Regions from separate parts of the Sporosarcina sp. P37 genome, predicted to be linked through region 2. Evidence: a T-box and tRNA genes for the amino acid it is inferred to sense, from the RefSeq annotation. Region 2 holds a T-box; the other holds one or more tRNA genes.
The links. A T-box is a leader RNA that pairs with one kind of tRNA and senses whether it is charged. The one in region 2 lies ahead of alaS (alanine--tRNA ligase), so its partner is inferred to be a tRNA-Ala.

Region 1: it has a tRNA-Ala gene. The T-box ahead of alaS (alanine--tRNA ligase) is inferred to sense a tRNA for this amino acid. The anticodon was not compared.

Annotation. Positions count from the first base shown of each region.
Region 1 is NZ_CP015349.1:1,961,041-1,971,103, reverse strand. Features, by position in the region: rRNA gene SporoP37_RS10195 (23S ribosomal RNA) at 1-1,830, opposite strand, end outside; rRNA gene SporoP37_RS10190 (16S ribosomal RNA) at 2,091-3,643, opposite strand; tRNA gene SporoP37_RS10185 (tRNA-Ala) at 3,916-3,991, opposite strand; tRNA gene SporoP37_RS10180 (tRNA-Pro) at 3,998-4,074, opposite strand; tRNA gene SporoP37_RS10175 (tRNA-Arg) at 4,103-4,179, opposite strand; tRNA gene SporoP37_RS10170 (tRNA-Leu) at 4,192-4,280, opposite strand; tRNA gene SporoP37_RS10165 (tRNA-Gly) at 4,291-4,362, opposite strand; tRNA gene SporoP37_RS10160 (tRNA-Leu) at 4,370-4,451, opposite strand; tRNA gene SporoP37_RS10155 (tRNA-Lys) at 4,470-4,545, opposite strand; tRNA gene SporoP37_RS10150 (tRNA-Thr) at 4,554-4,629, opposite strand; tRNA gene SporoP37_RS10145 (tRNA-Val) at 4,646-4,721, opposite strand; rRNA gene rrf (5S ribosomal RNA) at 4,810-4,925, opposite strand; rRNA gene SporoP37_RS10135 (23S ribosomal RNA) at 5,072-8,000, opposite strand; rRNA gene SporoP37_RS10130 (16S ribosomal RNA) at 8,261-9,813, opposite strand.
Region 2 is NZ_CP015349.1:3,213,364-3,223,426, forward strand. Features, by position in the region: gene SporoP37_RS16110 (replication-associated recombination protein A) at 1-1,250, opposite strand, end outside; gene cymR (cysteine metabolism transcriptional regulator CymR) at 1,378-1,797, shown strand; gene SporoP37_RS16120 (cysteine desulfurase family protein) at 1,810-2,958, shown strand; gene mnmA (tRNA 2-thiouridine(34) synthase MnmA) at 2,979-4,097, shown strand; gene SporoP37_RS16130 (tetratricopeptide repeat protein) at 4,110-4,778, shown strand; gene recD2 (SF1B family DNA helicase RecD2) at 4,807-7,242, shown strand; T-box leader at 7,282-7,486, shown strand; gene alaS (alanine--tRNA ligase) at 7,531-10,063, shown strand, end outside.

The DNA.
Region 1 (10,063 bases), 1.3 Mb from region 2:
GCAGAGACCTGTGTTTTTGCTAAACAGTCGCCTGGGCCTATTCACTGCGGCTCTCTCGGGCTATTCACCCTACCAGAGCACCCCTTCTCCCGAAGTTACGGGGTCATTTTGCCGAGTTCCTTAACGAGAGTTCTCTCGATCACCTTAGGATTCTCTCCTCGCCTACCTGTGTCGGTTTGCGGTACAGGCACCTCCCGCCTCGCTAGAGGCTTTTCTTGGCAGTGTGAAATCAGGGACTCCGGAGATCAATCTCCTTGCCATCACAGCCTAGTGTTATATGAGAACGGGATTTGCCTCGTTCTCCACCTCACTGCTTAGACACACAACCAACTGTGTGCTCACCCTATCCTACTGCGTCCCCCCATTACTCAAACGGCGGGGAGGTGGTACAGGAATATCAACCTGTTGTCCATCGTCTACGCCTATCGGCCTCGACTTAGGTCCTGACTAACCCTGAGCGGACGAGCCTTCCTCAGGAAACCTTGGGCATTCGGTGGAAGGGATTCTCACCCTTCTTTCGCTACTCATACCGGCATTCTCACTTCCAAGCGCTCCACCAGTCCTTCCGGTCCAGCTTCAACGCCCTTGGAACGCTCTCCTACCATTGACCTTACGGTCAATCCACAGCTTCGGTGATCTGTTTAGCCCCGGTACATTTTCGGCGCAGCGCCACTCGACCAGTGAGCTATTACGCACTCTTTAAATGATGGCTGCTTCTAAGCCAACATCCTGGTTGTCTGGGCAACGCCACATCCTTTTCCACTTAACAGATACTTGGGGACCTTAGCTGGTGGTCTGGGCTGTTTCCCTCTCGACAATGGATCTTATCACCCACTGTCTGACTCCCAAACATAAATCATCGGCATTCGGAGTTTGTCTGAATTCGGTAACCCGGGATGGGCCCCTCGTCCAAACAGTGCTCTACCTCCGAGATTCTTTCGTTTGAGGCTAGCCCTAAAGCTATTTCGGAGAGAACCAGCTATCTCCAGGTTCGATTGGAATTTCACCGCTACCCACACCTCATCCCCGCATTTTTCAACATACGTGGGTTCGGGCCTCCAGTCAGTGTTACCTGACCTTCACCCTGGACATGGGTAGATCACCTGGTTTCGGGTCTACGACCCCATACTCATTCGCCCTATTCAGACTCGCTTTCGCTGCGGCTCCGCTTTCTCAGCTTAACCTTGCATGGAATCGTAACTCGCCGGTTCATTCTACAAAAGGCACGCCATCACCCATTAACGGGCTCTGACAATTTGTAAGCGCACGGTTTCAGGTTCTATTTCACTCCCCTTCCGGGGTGCTTTTCACCTTTCCCTCACGGTACTGGTTCACTATCGGTCACTAGGGAGTATTTAGCCTTGGGAGATGGTCCTCCCGGATTCCGACGGAATTTCACGTGTTCCGCCGTACTCAGGATCCACTCTGGAGAGAATGCACTTTCGACTACAGGGCTTTTACCCGCTGCGGCGGACCTTTCCAGGTCGCTTCGTCTAATGCATTCCTTTGTAACTCCGTATAGAGTGTCCTACAACCCCAAGAAGCAAGCTTCTTGGTTTGGGCTCTTCCCGTTTCGCTCGCCGCTACTAAGGGAATCGATGTTTCTTTCTCTTCCTCCGGGTACTTAGATGTTTCAGTTCTCCGGGTGTGCCACGAGTATGCTATGTATTCACATACACGTACTGTCCCATTACGGACAGTGGGTTTCCCCATTCGGAAATCTTCGGATCAAAGCTTACTTACAGCTCCCCGAAGCATATCGGTGTTAGTGCCGTCCTTCATCGGCTCCTAGTGCCAAGGCATCCGCCGTGCGCCCTTTCTAACTTAACCTATAAAAGGTCCAACGTCATCCTAGCGATAGGAATCAGAAGGTTAAAAAGATTGCTTGAACTGCATATGACTATGCAATTCGGTTGATTACTTGATTACTTTCAATGTCGTTTTATCCAGTTTTCAATGAACAAGAAAAAAGCTTTGAACACTCAAAAAATGAGCCTTCAAAACTGAACGCAAAACGTTAACGTGATGAATCGGAGATTCATCTTCCGAATGTTTCTGTCATATTTCAGACAAGAGAACATAATCCTTAGAAAGGAGGTGATCCAGCCGCACCTTCCGATACGGCTACCTTGTTACGACTTCACCCCAATCATCTGTCCCACCTTCGGCGGCTGGCTCCCGTAAGGGTTACCCCACCGACTTCGGGTGTTACAAACTCTCGTGGTGTGACGGGCGGTGTGTACAAGACCCGGGAACGTATTCACCGTGGCATGCTGATCCACGATTACTAGCGATTCCGGCTTCATGCAGGCGAGTTGCAGCCTGCAATCCGAACTGGGAACGATTTTGTGGGATTGGCTCCCCCTCGCGGGTTTGCAGCCCTCTGTATCGTCCATTGTAGCACGTGTGTAGCCCAGGTCATAAGGGGCATGATGATTTGACGTCATCCCCACCTTCCTCCGGTTTGTCACCGGCAGTCACCTTAGAGTGCCCAACTGAATGATGGCAACTAAGATTAAGGGTTGCGCTCGTTGCGGGACTTAACCCAACATCTCACGACACGAGCTGACGACAACCATGCACCACCTGTCACCACTGTCCCCGAAGGGAAAGGCATGTCTCCATGCCGGTCAGTGGGATGTCAAGACCTGGTAAGGTTCTTCGCGTTGCTTCGAATTAAACCACATGCTCCACCGCTTGTGCGGGTCCCCGTCAATTCCTTTGAGTTTCAGCCTTGCGGCCGTACTCCCCAGGCGGAGTGCTTAATGCGTTAGCTGCAGCACTAAGGGGCGGAAACCCCCTAACACTTAGCACTCATCGTTTACGGCGTGGACTACCAGGGTATCTAATCCTGTTTGCTCCCCACGCTTTCGCGCCTCAGCGTCAGTTACAGACCAGAAAGCCGCCTTCGCCACTGGTGTTCCTCCACATCTCTACGCATTTCACCGCTACACGTGGAATTCCGCTTTCCTCTTCTGTACTCAAGTCCTCCAGTTTCCAATGACCCTCCACGGTTGAGCCGTGGGCTTTCACATCAGACTTAAAGGACCGCCTGCGCGCGCTTTACGCCCAATAATTCCGGACAACGCTTGCCACCTACGTATTACCGCGGCTGCTGGCACGTAGTTAGCCGTGGCTTTCTGGTAAGGTACCGTCAAGGTACAGGCAGTTACTCCTGTACTTGTTCTTCCCTTACAACAGAGCTTTACGATCCGAAAACCTTCTTCACTCACGCGGCATTGCTCCATCAGACTTTCGTCCATTGTGGAAGATTCCCTACTGCTGCCTCCCGTAGGAGTCTGGGCCGTGTCTCAGTCCCAGTGTGGCCGATCACCCTCTCAGGTCGGCTACGCATCGTTGCCTTGGTAGGCCGTTACCCCACCAACTAGCTAATGCGCCGCGGGCCCATCCTTCAGTGACAGCGAAACGCCGTCTTTCAACATCTCTTCATGCGAAGAAATGGATTATTCGGTATTAGCCCCGGTTTCCCGGAGTTATCCCCATCTGAAGGGCAGGTTGCCCACGTGTTACTCACCCGTCCGCCGCTAACTGTTGGAAGCAAGCTTCCAACAGTTCGCTCGACTTGCATGTATTAGGCATGCCGCCAGCGTTCGTCCTGAGCCAGGATCAAACTCTCCATAAGACTGACAGACAATCTGCAGCGAATTGCGTCGTCGATTTCAGTCGATCAGTCGGTCACGTACCTGAGTACGCTCCCTCCTTCTCTCCTTCATCTCCTAGCACTTCACTACACCTTGTCAGTCAGTAGAATGAAAAATCGATTAGCTCGAGTTTCATTTGCTGGCATCAATTAAGATACTCATTTTGTTTATGTCATCGTTAGATGCATAAACTGTATTTCGTTAACGTTTTGCTGTTCAGTTTTCAAGGTTCATGAAGTTCAAATATAATTAATGGTGGAGCCTAACGGGATCGAACCGTTGACCTCCTGCGTGCAAGGCAGGCGCTCTCCCAGCTGAGCTAAGGCCCCATTAAGTGGTCGGGAAGACAGGATTCGAACCTGCGACCCCTTGGTCCCAAACCAAGTGCTCTACCAAGCTGAGCTACTTCCCGACTGTATATAATGAGATTATTTAAATTATGGCGCGCCCGGCAGGAGTCGAACCCACAACCTTCTGATCCGTAGTCAGACGCTCTATCCAATTGAGCTACGGGCGCATATTATAAATTTGGTGCCGAGAACCGGAATCGAACCGGTACGGTAGTCACCTACCGCAGGATTTTAAGTCCTGTGCGTCTGCCAGTTCCGCCACCCCGGCAAGAGTGAAAAGCGGAAGACGGGATTCGAACCCGCGACCCCGACCTTGGCAAGGTCGTATTCTACCACTGAACTACTTCCGCGTAAAAGTGCGGGTGAAGGGAGTCGAACCCCCACGCCCGAAGGCACTAGATCCTAAGTCTAGCGTGTCTGCCAGTTCCACCACACCCGCAATATGATACTGTAAAAATGGTGAGCCGTACAGGATTCGAACCTGTGACCCTCTGATTAAAAGTCAGATGCTCTACCAACTGAGCTAACGGCTCGTACTAAGTGGTGCCGGCGAAAGGACTTGAACCCTCAACCTACTGATTACAAGTCAGTTGCTCTACCAGTTGAGCTACACCGGCAGGTGTAGAATATATATGGTGGAGGATGACGGGCTCGAACCGCCGACCCCCTGCTTGTAAGGCAGGTGCTCTCCCAGCTGAGCTAATCCTCCTGGGTATAATACTGCTTTTTTATTTTTCATTCCTATTGATCGCTTGATTATGTATGACATTATCATTGAAGATCTTAAGAAAAAAATTGCCTGGCGACGTCTTACTCTCACAGGGGGAAACCCCCAACTACCATCAGCGCTGAAGAGCTTAACTTCCGTGTTCGGTATGGGAACGGGTGTGACCTCTTCGCCATCGTCACCAGACTGCGAGTCCTTTTTTCAGGACATTTACTATTATAACACTTATTAAAATTAATGCAAGCATTATTTTTAATATTTTTTTGAGTAAAGCTTGTTCACTCAAAACTGAATAAAAGACATTGGGTCATTCAAGTAACTTCTTTTTATAATAGGTTAAGTCCTCGATCGATTAGTATCTGTCAGCTCCATACGTCGCCGTACTTCCACCCCAGACCTATCCACCTCATCATCTTTGAGGGATCTTACTTACTTGCGTAATGGGAAATCTCATCTTGAAGGGGGCTTCATGCTTAGATGCTTTCAGCATTTATCCCGTCCATACATAGCTACCCAGCGATGCCTTTGGCAAGACAACTGGTACACCAGCGGTATGTCCATCCCGGTCCTCTCGTACTAAGGACAGCTCTCCTCAAATTTCCTGCGCCCGCGACGGATAGGGACCGAACTGTCTCACGACGTTCTGAACCCAGCTCGCGTGCCGCTTTAATGGGCGAACAGCCCAACCCTTGGGACCGACTACAGCCCCAGGATGCGACGAGCCGACATCGAGGTGCCAAACCTCCCCGTCGATGTGGACTCTTGGGGGAGATAAGCCTGTTATCCCCGGGGTAGCTTTTATCCGTTGAGCGATGGCCCTTCCATGCGGAACCACCGGATCACTAAGTCCGTCTTTCGACCCTGCTCGACTTGTAGGTCTCGCAGTCAAGCTCCCTTATGCCTTTGCACTCTGCGAATGATGTCCAACCATTCTGAGGGAACCTTTGAGCGCCTCCGTTACTCTTTAGGAGGCGACCGCCCCAGTCAAACTGCCCACCTGACACTGTCTCCTGCCCGGATCACGGGCAAGGGTTAGAAGTCCAATACAGCCAGGGTAGTATCCCACCAATGCCTCCTCCGAAGCTGGCGCTCCGGAATCCAAGGCTCCTACCTATCCTGTACAGGCTGCACCGGAATTCAATATCAGGCTACAGTAAAGCTCCACGGGGTCTTTCCGTCCTGTCGCGGGTAATGCGCATCTTCACGCATATTATAATTTCACCGAGTCTCTCGTTGAGACAGTGCCCAGATCGTTACGCCTTTCGTGCGGGTCGGAACTTACCCGACAAGGAATTTCGCTACCTTAGGACCGTTATAGTTACGGCCGCCGTTTACTGGGGCTTCAATTCAGAGCTTCGCTTGCGCTAACCCCTCCTCTTAACCTTCCAGCACCGGGCAGGCGTCAGCCCCTATACGTCATCTTACGATTTTGCAGAGACCTGTGTTTTTGCTAAACAGTCGCCTGGGCCTATTCACTGCGGCTCTCTCGGGCTATTCACCCTACCAGAGCACCCCTTCTCCCGAAGTTACGGGGTCATTTTGCCGAGTTCCTTAACGAGAGTTCTCTCGATCACCTTAGGATTCTCTCCTCGCCTACCTGTGTCGGTTTGCGGTACAGGCACCTCCCGCCTCGCTAGAGGCTTTTCTTGGCAGTGTGAAATCAGGGACTCCGGAGATCAATCTCCTTGCCATCACAGCCTAGTGTTATATGAGAACGGGATTTGCCTCGTTCTCCACCTCACTGCTTAGACACACAACCAACTGTGTGCTCACCCTATCCTACTGCGTCCCCCCATTACTCAAACGGCGGGGAGGTGGTACAGGAATATCAACCTGTTGTCCATCGTCTACGCCTATCGGCCTCGACTTAGGTCCTGACTAACCCTGAGCGGACGAGCCTTCCTCAGGAAACCTTGGGCATTCGGTGGAAGGGATTCTCACCCTTCTTTCGCTACTCATACCGGCATTCTCACTTCCAAGCGCTCCACCAGTCCTTCCGGTCCAGCTTCAACGCCCTTGGAACGCTCTCCTACCATTGACCTTACGGTCAATCCACAGCTTCGGTGATCTGTTTAGCCCCGGTACATTTTCGGCGCAGCGCCACTCGACCAGTGAGCTATTACGCACTCTTTAAATGATGGCTGCTTCTAAGCCAACATCCTGGTTGTCTGGGCAACGCCACATCCTTTTCCACTTAACAGATACTTGGGGACCTTAACTGGTGGTCTGGGCTGTTTCCCTCTCGACAATGGATCTTATCACCCACTGTCTGACTCCCAAACATAAATCATCGGCATTCGGAGTTTGTCTGAATTCGGTAACCCGGGATGGGCCCCTCGTCCAAACAGTGCTCTACCTCCGAGATTCTTTCGTTTGAGGCTAGCCCTAAAGCTATTTCGGAGAGAACCAGCTATCTCCAGGTTCGATTGGAATTTCACCGCTACCCACACCTCATCCCCGCATTTTTCAACATACGTGGGTTCGGGCCTCCAGTCAGTGTTACCTGACCTTCACCCTGGACATGGGTAGATCACCTGGTTTCGGGTCTACGACCCCATACTCATTCGCCCTATTCAGACTCGCTTTCGCTGCGGCTCCGCTTTCTCAGCTTAACCTTGCATGAAATCGTAACTCGCCGGTTCATTCTACAAAAGGCACGCCATCACCCATTAACGGGCTCTGACAATTTGTAAGCGCACGGTTTCAGGTTCTATTTCACTCCCCTTCCGGGGTGCTTTTCACCTTTCCCTCACGGTACTGGTTCACTATCGGTCACTAGGGAGTATTTAGCCTTGGGAGATGGTCCTCCCGGATTCCGACGGAATTTCACGTGTTCCGCCGTACTCAGGATCCACTCTGGAGAGAATGTACTTTCGACTACGGGGCTTTTACCCGCTGCGGCGGACCTTTCCAGGTCGCTTCGTCTAATGCATTCCTTTGTAACTCCGTATAGAATGTCCTACAACCCCAAGAAGCAAGCTTCTTGGTTTGGGCTCTTCCCGTTTCGCTCGCCGCTACTAAGGGAATCGATGTTTCTTTCTCTTCCTCCGGGTACTTAGATGTTTCAGTTCTCCGGGTGTGCCACGAGTATGCTATGTATTCACATACACGTACTGTCCCATTACGGACAGTGGGTTTCCCCATTCGGAAATCTTCGGATCAAAGCTTACTTACAGCTCCCCGAAGCATATCGGTGTTAGTGCCGTCCTTCATCGGCTCCTAGTGCCAAGGCATCCGCCGTGCGCCCTTTCTAACTTAACCTATAAAAGGTCCAACGTCATCCTAGCGATAGGAATCAGAAGGTTAAAAAGATTGCTTGAACTGCATATGACTATGCAATTCGGTTGATTACTTGATTACTTTCAATGTCGTTTTATCCAGTTTTCAATGAACAAGAAAAAAGCTTTGAACACTCAAAAAATGAGCCTTCAAAACTGAACGCAAAACGTTAACGTGATGAATCGGAGATTCATCTTCCGAATGTTTCCGTCATATTTCAGACAAGAGAACATAATCCTTAGAAAGGAGGTGATCCAGCCGCACCTTCCGATACGGCTACCTTGTTACGACTTCACCCCAATCATCTGTCCCACCTTCGGCGGCTGGCTCCCGTAAGGGTTACCCCACCGACTTCGGGTGTTACAAACTCTCGTGGTGTGACGGGCGGTGTGTACAAGACCCGGGAACGTATTCACCGTGGCATGCTGATCCACGATTACTAGCGATTCCGGCTTCATGCAGGCGAGTTGCAGCCTGCAATCCGAACTGGGAACGATTTTGTGGGATTGGCTCCCCCTCGCGGGTTTGCAGCCCTCTGTATCGTCCATTGTAGCACGTGTGTAGCCCAGGTCATAAGGGGCATGATGATTTGACGTCATCCCCACCTTCCTCCGGTTTGTCACCGGCAGTCACCTTAGAGTGCCCAACTGAATGATGGCAACTAAGATTAAGGGTTGCGCTCGTTGCGGGACTTAACCCAACATCTCACGACACGAGCTGACGACAACCATGCACCACCTGTCACCACTGTCCCCGAAGGGAAAGGCATGTCTCCATGCCGGTCAGTGGGATGTCAAGACCTGGTAAGGTTCTTCGCGTTGCTTCGAATTAAACCACATGCTCCACCGCTTGTGCGGGTCCCCGTCAATTCCTTTGAGTTTCAGCCTTGCGGCCGTACTCCCCAGGCGGAGTGCTTAATGCGTTAGCTGCAGCACTAAGGGGCGGAAACCCCCTAACACTTAGCACTCATCGTTTACGGCGTGGACTACCAGGGTATCTAATCCTGTTTGCTCCCCACGCTTTCGCGCCTCAGCGTCAGTTACAGACCAGAAAGCCGCCTTCGCCACTGGTGTTCCTCCACATCTCTACGCATTTCACCGCTACACGTGGAATTCCGCTTTCCTCTTCTGTACTCAAGTCCTCCAGTTTCCAATGACCCTCCACGGTTGAGCCGTGGGCTTTCACATCAGACTTAAAGGACCGCCTGCGCGCGCTTTACGCCCAATAATTCCGGACAACGCTTGCCACCTACGTATTACCGCGGCTGCTGGCACGTAGTTAGCCGTGGCTTTCTGGTAAGGTACCGTCAAGGTACAGGCAGTTACTCCTGTACTTGTTCTTCCCTTACAACAGAGCTTTACGATCCGAGAACCTTCTTCACTCACGCGGCATTGCTCCATCAGACTTTCGTCCATTGTGGAAGATTCCCTACTGCTGCCTCCCGTAGGAGTCTGGGCCGTGTCTCAGTCCCAGTGTGGCCGATCACCCTCTCAGGTCGGCTACGCATCGTGGCCTTGGTAGGCCGTTACCCCACCAACTAGCTAATGCGCCGCGGGCCCATCCTTCAGTGACAGCGAAACGCCGTCTTTCAACATTTCTTCATGCGAAGAAATGGATTATTCGGTATTAGCCCCGGTTTCCCGGAGTTATCCCCATCTGAAGGGTAGGTTGCCCACGTGTTACTCACCCGTCCGCCGCTAACTGTTGGAAGCAAGCTTCCAACAGTTCGCTCGACTTGCATGTATTAGGCATGCCGCCAGCGTTCGTCCTGAGCCAGGATCAAACTCTCCATAAGACCGGTCGCCGATTCGCAGCGGATTGCGTCGTCAGTTTCACTCGCTCAGTCGGTCACGTACGTTAGTACGCTCCCTTCTTCGCTCGATCACTTCCTAGCACTCCACTACGACTCGACACCCGATAGAATGAAAATTCGATTAGCTCGAGTTTCATTTGCCGGCATCAATTAAGATACTCATTTTGTTTATGTCATCGCTAGATGCATAAACTGTATTTCGTTAACGTTTTGCTGTTCAGTTTTCAAGGTT
Region 2 (10,063 bases):
ATGGCAGCCATTCTCGTTTCTTCCCCCGCTTCAACCGGCGTGTAAAACGCAGCATCCGCCAGCGTATCAGGGAGGTATTGCTGATCGGTCCAGCCGCCGAATGTGCCGACGGGCGTCGCGTGCGGATAGACGTAGCCGCCATGCCCGAGTGCAGCTGATCCTCCGTAATGTGTGTCCCGCAAATGCATCGGAATCTCTCCTGTCGGTTTTTCGTGCAGCATTTTCGTTGCGGCGTCGATTGCTTTATAGGCCGAGTTCGATTTCGACGCCAGACACATTTCCACTATTGCCACGGAAAGCGGAATACGTGCTTCTGGCATCCCGAGCCGCAAAGCCGCGTCTGTAGCCGCCAGAACATGGCTGCCGATCGCCGGTGCCGCCAAGCCGATATCCTCATAGCTCATGACAAGCATCCGTCTTGTAACGGCTGTCAAGTCGCCAATCTCAAGCAGCTGCGCCAAATAATACAATGCTGCATCGACATCGCTGCCGCGCACACTTTTTTGAAGCGCGGATAATAAGTTGAAATGGTGTGAGCCTTTTTTATCGCCCAGCAGACTGATGCGTGTGAGCAGCTGAGAAAGCAAATCGTCTTCCACGACGATAATCCCGTCTTCTTCATCACTCGCTGCGAGCAATGATTCAAGAAACGTCAGTGCTTTTCTGGCATCGCCATTCACACCTTCCGCAATTTTTTCGAGCTGCTCTTTTGTGATTTGAATAGATTCCTTACCCAGTCCTTTTTTCTCGTCCTTTAAGGTCCGTTCGAGTAATTCAAGCAGGTCCTCGGGCTGCAGCCGTTTCAGCTGGACAATCTCTCCGCACCGAGATCGGATGGCTGGATTGACATCGTGGAACGGATTTTCTGTCGTCGCTCCAATCAGTACAATCGATCCGCTTTCTACGTGCGGAAGCAAAGTATCCTGCTGCAATTTATTGAAACGGTGAATTTCATCGAGAAACAGCAGTACCTTTCCTGTCATTCTCGCTTCTTTTACGACATCCTCGACATCTTTCTTTCCCGCCACCGTGGCATTCAGCGCGATGAACGGCAATTTTGAAGTGCCTGCAATGGCATAGGCAAGAGAAGTTTTGCCTATGCCCGGTTCTCCGTATAGTAAAAGAGACGGAACATGTCCGTTCTTGATCATCCGATATAAGGGAGTATGGCTGCCAATGACGTGGTTCTGTCCGATGACTTCATCAATCGTACCGGGCCGCATGCGAAAGGCCAAAGGTTCATTATGCATGTATATCCTCCTTGCGTACGTTTGTTCTTTCATTATAACGTAAAACATTAGTGAAGTCATTTGGAAGAACCAGTGATACAATTATGCTATACTGATTTCAGCAATTTTAGTAAAGGACGATGCCCACATGAAAATATCTACTAAAGGACGATACGGACTTACAGTAATAGTAGAATTAGGACGGAAATATGGAGAAGGACCTGTACCTCTGCGGAAGATCGCAGAAGAGCAGAATCTCTCTGAAGCATACCTCGAGCAGCTGATCCCCCCGCTGCGCAACAGCGGACTGGTGAAAAGTGTGCGCGGTGCCTACGGCGGTTATAAACTCGCGAAAGATCCTTCTGAGATTACAGCAGGAGATATTATCCGTCTGCTGGAAGGTCCGATTCAGTTAGTCGAAGGATTAGACGATGACAAGATTCCGCAGCGTGAATTGTGGAAGCGGATCGGAGACGCGATTCGAGGCGTGTTAGATCATACAACTATTAAAGATTTAATTGAATTTGATGATTCTTCCGCTGTGGATGAATACATGTTTTATATTTAAAGGAGTTTTCTTATGAAACCTGTTATATATTTAGACCATGCCGCTACGACGCCTATGCATCCGGCTGTACTGGAACGGTTCACTGACGTACTGGATGATACGTACGGCAATCCGTCGAGTACACATCAGGTAGGCAGACACGCCAAAAAAATGCTGGAGGACGCGCGGAAAACGCTGGCATCTTCTATTAACGCATCGCCTAATGAAATTATTTTCACTTCAGGCGGAACGGAAGCAGATAACTTGGCTATTTTCGGAACTGCACAGTCGATGCAAATGCACGGGCGCCATATCATTACAACTGAAATTGAACATCATGCGGTGTTAAACCCGTGTAAACAACTGGAGTCACAAGGCTATAACGTGACTTATTTGCAGCCCGACATCAACGGGCTCATTACAGCACAACAAGTGCAGCAGGCGCTGACAAATGAAACGATTCTGGTGTCTGTTATGTACGGCAATAATGAAGTCGGCACCATTCAGCCTATCGCTGAAATAGGCCAGATCCTTTCTCCACATCAGGCGGTGTTCCATACCGATGCGGTGCAGGCTTACGGCGCGTGTCAGCTGGACGTGGAGCAAATGCAAGTGGATTTGCTGTCCGTCTCAGCTCATAAACTGAATGGTCCTAAAGGAATCGGTTTCCTTTATCAGCGCAACGGTAAAATGCTTGCAGGCCAGGTGCTCGGCGGAGCGCAGGAGAAAAAGCGCAGAGCAGGCACAGAGAATGTTCCGGCTGCTGTCGCGTTCGCAGAAGCAGTTTCCATAGCCGAGCAGTCAAAACAAGAGCACACTATTACGTATTCAGCATATAAACAACAAATGGAGGAAGTGTTCGGACGTCGCGGCTTGCATTTTCAACCGACCGTTCCGGCTGCTGTTCCGTCATTATCACATATTTATCATGTATCGTTTCCCGGTACCGACGTGGAAACATTTTTAATGAGTCTGGATTTGGAAGGCATCGCTGTCTCAAGTGGTTCTGCCTGTACAGCAGGCTCTTTTGAACCGTCGCATGTTGTAACAGCAATGTTCGGCAACGAGTCGGAGAATGCCAGAAATTCGATACGCATCAGCTTCGGCTACGGCCTCACTCCGTCTTCGGTGGAAGAGGCCGCAGAACGGATCGCACACGTCGTTAAACGATTAGTGAAATGAATCAGTAAAGGATGAAAAACATGACAACGAAAAAAGCACCTGCCGATACACGTGTAGTCATTGGAATGTCAGGCGGAGTGGACTCTTCGGTTGCGGCACTGCTGCTAAAACAGCAAGGCTATGAAGTGATCGGAATCTTTATGAAAAACTGGGATGATACAGACGAATCGGGACATTGCACTGCCACAGAAGATTTTGAGGACGTGCGCAGTGTATGTGATCAAATCGGCATTCCGTATTACTCCGTCAATTTCGAGAAACAATATTGGGATAAAGTGTTTACGTATTTTCTTGATGAATACAAAAAAGGCCGCACGCCAAATCCGGATGTTATGTGCAATAAAGAAATCAAGTTCAAAGCATTTCTTGAGCATGCAAAGAGTCTCGGTGCCGATTACTTGGCAACCGGACATTACGCGCAGGTTGTCGAACGTGAAAACGGCACAGCTATGCTTCGCGGAGTAGATAATAACAAAGATCAGACCTATTTCCTTAATCAGCTGACACAGGAACAGCTTCAGCAAGTGATGTTCCCTCTCGGTCACTTGGAGAAAAACAAAGTCCGGGAAATCGCAGAAGAAGCCGGACTTGCCACAGCGAAAAAGAAGGATTCTACCGGGATTTGCTTTATTGGCGAACGTAATTTCAAAGAATTCCTTGGCGAATACTTGCCGGCTAAACCAGGCGAAATGCAGACAATGGACGGTGTCGTGATGGGTAAGCACGACGGACTCATGTACCATACAATCGGCCAGCGTCACGGTCTCGGAATCGGCGGAGCAGGCGAGCCATGGTTTGCGGTCGGTAAAGATCTGGAGCGTAATGTGCTGCTGGTGGAACAAGGTTTCAATCATGACGCATTATTTTCGACAAGCCTGCAGGCGACCGACATGAATATTTGTTCACCGAGAGATTTGCCGGAACGTTTCACATGCACAGCAAAATTCCGCTATCGTCAGCCGGATACAAAAGTAACTGTGCAGCTGACAGGCAATGAAGCAATCGTCACATTTGACGAACCTGTTCGCGCAGTCACACCGGGACAGGCTGTCGTGCTCTATGACGGCGAAGAGTGTCTTGGCGGCGGAACGATCAATGAAGTATTTAAGGACGGCAAAAAACTGACGTATGTAGGATAAGGAGGCAGCAGCATGTCGATTCATAACGAAGCAATTAAAGAAATGCAGGCAGGCAATTACGAAAAAGCGATTGAGCTTTTTACAAAGGCCGTGGAAGAAAATCCGGAAGAAGCAACGGGTTATATTAATATCGGAAATATTTTCGCTTCCCTTGGAGATGCTGAACAGGCAGAGCCGTTTTTTCAGAAGGCACTGACGCTCGATGAAAACGCGGGAACGGCATTTTACGGACTCGCAAATCTTTATTATAATCAGGAGCGCTTTGAAGAGGCCGCTAAATTGTATGAGAAAGCGGTGCAGACCGGTTTAGAATCTGCTGATGCCTATTTCATGCTCGGTAAAAGTCTTGAGCAGGGAGGCAGTGACCGTTTAGCACTGCCATATTTGCAGCGCGCTGCCGAACTGAATCCAGAGGACGCGGAGATTGCCTTGTCTTATGGTATTTTATTGGCAAAGCTTGAATTATTCAAAGAAGCAAAGCCGGTGTTTGAATCCATTCTGGCAAGTGTGCCGGACCATGCGGACACACATTATAATCTCGGCGTACTTTACGCTGTTTCGACTGAAGACAAAGCAAGCGCATTGTCTCATCTGGAGAAGGCTTTCACGATTGAGCCAGAGCACACACAAGCCCGCTATTTATTCGATATGATTCAGCTTGGTGAACAAAGCGAAAAATGAACCGGCAGGAAAGGAGGGAGTTTTCCCGATGAATGAATCTGAACAATATGTAATCGGCAGACCGGTGGTGACGATTTTTCATAATACGGCGAATCTGTTTTCCATCGTCAAAATGAAAATCACATCCACAAATACTGATTACCGTGATAAAGAAATCGTCATTAAGGGGTCATTCCCTCCTTTGATAGCCGAAGAAGATTATAAATTCACGGGGCGTCTTGTCAATCATCCCGTGCACGGACAGCAATTTGATGTCCAGACATTTACAAAAGAATTACCAGCAACCGAGGCGGGTCTCATCCATTACTTGTCTGGTGATCTGTTTCCGGGCATCGGTAAAAAAACTGCCGGTGATATCGTGAAAATACTCGGCAATAATGTTATCCAGAAGATTTTGGAAGACCGCAGCGTACTCGATCAAGTTCCCCGCTTGAGCGAAGAAAGAAAAGATACCCTCGTTGCCGTGCTGCAGGAGAACCTCGGACTGGAACGGACAATGGTCCAGCTGAATGAATGGGGTTTCGGACCGCAAGTGGCTATGCGTATTTATCAGGCGTATCAGGACGATGCCATTACGATACTGACCGAAAACCCTTATCGGCTGATCAGAGAAATTGAAGGAATCGGCTTTCAGCGTGCAGATGATCTTGCACAGCAACTGGGACTTGTAGGCGATCATCCGGCGCGTATTAAAGCAGCTGTTTATTACAGCGTACATAGTGAAGTGAACTCAGCAGGGCATGTGTATGTGGAATCAGAAGCAATTCTTCCGCAGGCAAAGCAGCTGCTAGAAGCGAGTCAGCCGCATAGCATTTCGTACGAAGCCATTACACAGGCAGTCATCGAGCTCGTGGAAGAAGGCGCACTTTCTGCTGAAATGCAGCGGCTGTACCTTCCGTCTCTGTATTATTCGGAAATTGGCATTGCTGCCAAAGTGAATAAAATATTGGAAAATGAAGTGGACGAACAGTTCCCTGCATCTGAAATCAGAAAAGCAATTGGTGAAATTGAAGAACGTCTTGAAGTGGAGTATGCCGAGACACAGGTGGAAGCGATAGAACGCGCTCTCCATTCCCCGCTTCTCGTATTGACAGGAGGGCCGGGGACAGGGAAGACAACTGTTATTAGAGGGCTGGTCGAGGCGTACGCGGAATTGCATGGAATATCTCTGGATGTAGAAGAGTATGCACGTAAAAAGGAGCCGTTCCCGATTATTTTAGCTGCTCCTACAGGACGTGCGGCAAAACGGATGTCGGAATCTACAGGGCTGCCTGCCATGACCATTCATCGTCTTCTCGGCTTTACAGGCCAGGAAGATGAAGAAGAAACCGAGCGGGAAGTAGAAGGCAATCTCATCATTATTGATGAAACGTCCATGGTGGACACATGGCTAATGCATCAGCTGCTAAAAGCAGTCCGCAATGACGCCCAGCTGTTATTCGTCGGAGACCAGGATCAGCTGCCTTCTGTCGGACCGGGACAAGTGCTGCATGATTTTATGCGGTCCGGTAAAATTCCTGTCGTCGAACTGACGGATATTTTCCGCCAAAGTGAAGGCTCCACCATCATCGAACTCGCACATATGATTAAACAAAAAGAATTGACGATGGATGTGACTAAAAAAACGTCCGACCGTTCTTTCATAAAAGCTTCAAGTGAACAGATTTTACCTGCTGTTAAACAGATTATCCAAAGCGCTGTGTCAAAAGGTCATTCTATTAAAGATATCCAGGTGCTTGCTCCGATGTACAAAGGACCGGCGGGAATTGACGGATTGAACAAGATGATTCAGGAAATCATAAATCCGCCCGCATCAGGCAGAAAAGAAATGGTCTTCGGCGAAACCACTTACCGTGTCGGCGATAAAGTGCTGCAGCTCGTGAATCAGCCGGAGAGCAATGTCTTTAACGGTGATATGGGCGAAGTGGTTGCTATCATGCTGGCTAAAGAAACAACTGACAAAAAAGCCATTATGGTCGTTTCATACGACGGCAATGAAGTGCAATATGAACGCAGCGACTTAAATCAGCTGACGCTCGCCTATTGCTGTTCTATCCATAAATCCCAGGGAAGTGAATTCCCGATTGTCGTTATGCCGATCGTCAAAAGCCAGCGTAAAATGCTGCGGCGCAATCTGCTCTATACAGGCATTACACGTGCAAAAAACTTTTTAATTTTATGCGGTGAAGCAGAAGAGTTCAAAGCAGGTATTGCACGCACAGATGAAACAGAACGGCAGACCACGCTGAAAGAACGGATTGAAGGAGAGACAGCGGGACAGCCCGAAACGAAAGCCGTTCCATCTGAAACTGCGGCGCGTCCCGAAAAAGTGACCGTACAGGAAACGATGAAACAGGAAGATGCATCCCCAGCAAAATTAACGATGGATAATTTCACTGCAATCGATCCTATGATCGGTATGTCTGATTTGTCACCATTCGACTTTCTGGAGGCGACTGATTGACAAAGCGATAGAACTTTCCTATAATTCGTTTAGAAATATCGAAAAACGTTGAAGGAACGAGTACCCGTATATTCTGTGTGAAGAAAAGAGCTTCTTGGCTGAAAAAGCTCTCTCAGAACTGCGGGGAACGCTATTCCGAAGTGCAGGTTAATCCCTGCCGTCTTGCCGCGTTAAGGCAACTCGAGATACCGCGTCATGCGGTAATTAGGGTGGTACCGCGATCAATGAAATCTTCGCCCCTTTTTTTAAAAGGGGGGGAGTTTTTTTAATTTTAGGAGGAGCAAAACGATGAAGAAGCTTACGGCAACTGAAATTCGCCAAATGTTTTTAGACTATTTTAAGGAGCACGGACATAATGTAGAACCATCAGCTGCATTAGTGCCAGTTGATGACCCGTCTTTGTTATGGATCAACAGCGGTGTCGCTACATTGAAGAAATACTTTGACGGACGGGTAATTCCTGAAAATCCGCGGATTGCCAATGCACAAAAATCAATCCGCACTAACGACATTGAAAATGTCGGCTACACGGCTCGTCACCATACGTTTTTTGAGATGCTCGGAAATTTTTCCATCGGGGATTACTTCAAAGAAGAAGCAATTATCCGCGCGTGGGATTTTCTGACAAATGATCAATGGATCGGCTTTGACCCGGAATTATTATCCGTGACAATCCATCCGGAAGATGAGGAAGCATATAAAATTTGGAAAGATCAGATTGGAATCCCGGTTGAGCGCATTATTCGCCTGGAAGGGAACTTCTGGGATATCGGTGAAGGCCCAAGCGGTCCAAACTCTGAAATTTTCTATGACCGCGGCCCTTCCTACGGTGATGACTTCTCAGATCCCGAATTATACCCGGGCGGAGAAAACGAACGTTATTTGGAAATCTGGAATTTAGTATTCTCTGAGTTCAATCATAACCCTGATAACACGTATACGCCGCTTCCAAAGAAAAACATTGATACAGGAATGGGACTGGAGCGGATGGCATCGGTAATCCAGGATGTGCCGACGAACTTTGATACGGATTTATTCCTGCCGATCATTGAAGCGGTGGAAAATGTATCTGGAAGAAAGTACGGGGAAACATCCCAAGCAGACACGGCATTTAAAGTTATTGCAGACCACGTTCGTACAGTAGCTTTCGCAATCGGCGACGGAGCACTTCCTTCCAATGAAGGCCGCGGCTATGTTTTGCGCCGTCTGTTAAGAAGAGCAGTGCGTTTCGCTAAGCAATTAGGTATCGATAAGCCGTTTATGTACATGCTGGTGCCGATTGTCGGAGATATTATGAAAGACTTCTATCCTGAAGTGCATGATAAACAGGCATTCATTATGAAAGTCGTGAAAAACGAAGAAGATCGTTTCCACGAAACACTGCATGACGGAATGACGATTCTTTCCTCTATTATTGAAAAAGCAAAAGCGTCGGGTACATTTATTGTTTCAGGCAGTGATGCTTTTAAGCTGTATGACACCTATGGTTTCCCGTTTGAACTGACAGAAGAGTTTGCTCTGGAAGAAGATGTAACGGTTGACCGTATCGGATTCGATGAAGAGATGGCTGCACAGCGGAACCGTGCACGGGCTGCCCGCGCCACAACGGATTCCATGCATGTTCAGTCAGGCGTTCTCGGTGAAATTCACGATGCCAGTGAATTCATCGGTTATGGCCAGCTCGAAGCGGACGCAGTCATCAGTGTGCTCATTCAGGACGGGCAGCGCATTGGCCATGCAGCAGAAGGAGAAACAGTCCAGCTGATTTTGGACCGCACACCTTTCTATGCTGAAAGCGGCGGTCAGATTGCAGATAAAGGGACATTGACAAATGATTCCTTCACTGCTGAAGTGCGTGATGTGAAAAAAGCGCCAAACGGTCAAAACCTTCACACCGTCTTCATCAGCTCAGGTGAAATGAATGAAGGCGCAGCAGTTGCTGCGAAAGTGGACGAGTTTTCACGCAACTTGACAGTCAAAAACCATACGGCAACTCACTTATTGCACAGAGCGCTGAAAGATGTCCTAGGTGATCATGTCAATCAGGCTGGATCCTATGTTGGCCCAGACCGTCTGCGATTTGACTTTTCTCATTTTGGACAAGTCACGAAAGACGAGCTGGAGCGCATCGAATTCCAGGTGAATGAACAAATTTGGGCTGGAACGCCGGTCGATACATCGCTTGCACCCATCGCAGAAGCGAAAGAAATGGGCGCGATGGCATTGTTCGGAGAGAAATACGGCGATATCGTGCGCGTCGTAAAAGTTGGAGATTACTCTATTGAATTGTGCGGCGGCTGTCATGTGCGCAATACATCTGATATCAATGTCTTCAAAATCATTTCAGAAGGCGGAATCGGGGCAGGAACACGTCGTATTGAAGCATTTACCGGCGGACAAGCTTTCCGTTCGTTTAAAGAAGATCAGGCTGTGATCGACCAAGTGGCGGAGACTGCAAAGGCTACACCGAAAACGGTGGTAACAAAAGTCGAATCCATTCTGGCTGATTTTAAAGAGCTGCAGCGCGAAAACGAATCATTGCAGGCGAAACTCGGCAACAGCCAGCTGACAGCTGTATTGGAGACAGCACAGCAAATCGAAGATATCACAGTGATTTCTGCAAATGTAGAAGTGAAAGACAATAACGGCCTTAGACAATTGATTGATGAACTGAAACAAAAAACGGTCAAAAGCGTCATTGTACTCGGTACAGTAACTGACGGGAAAGTTATGCTCGCAGCAGGCGTCACGGACGATCTGAAAGGCGGCGGCTATCACGCAGGGAAAATCGTCAACCATGTTGCCTCACTTTGCGGCGGAA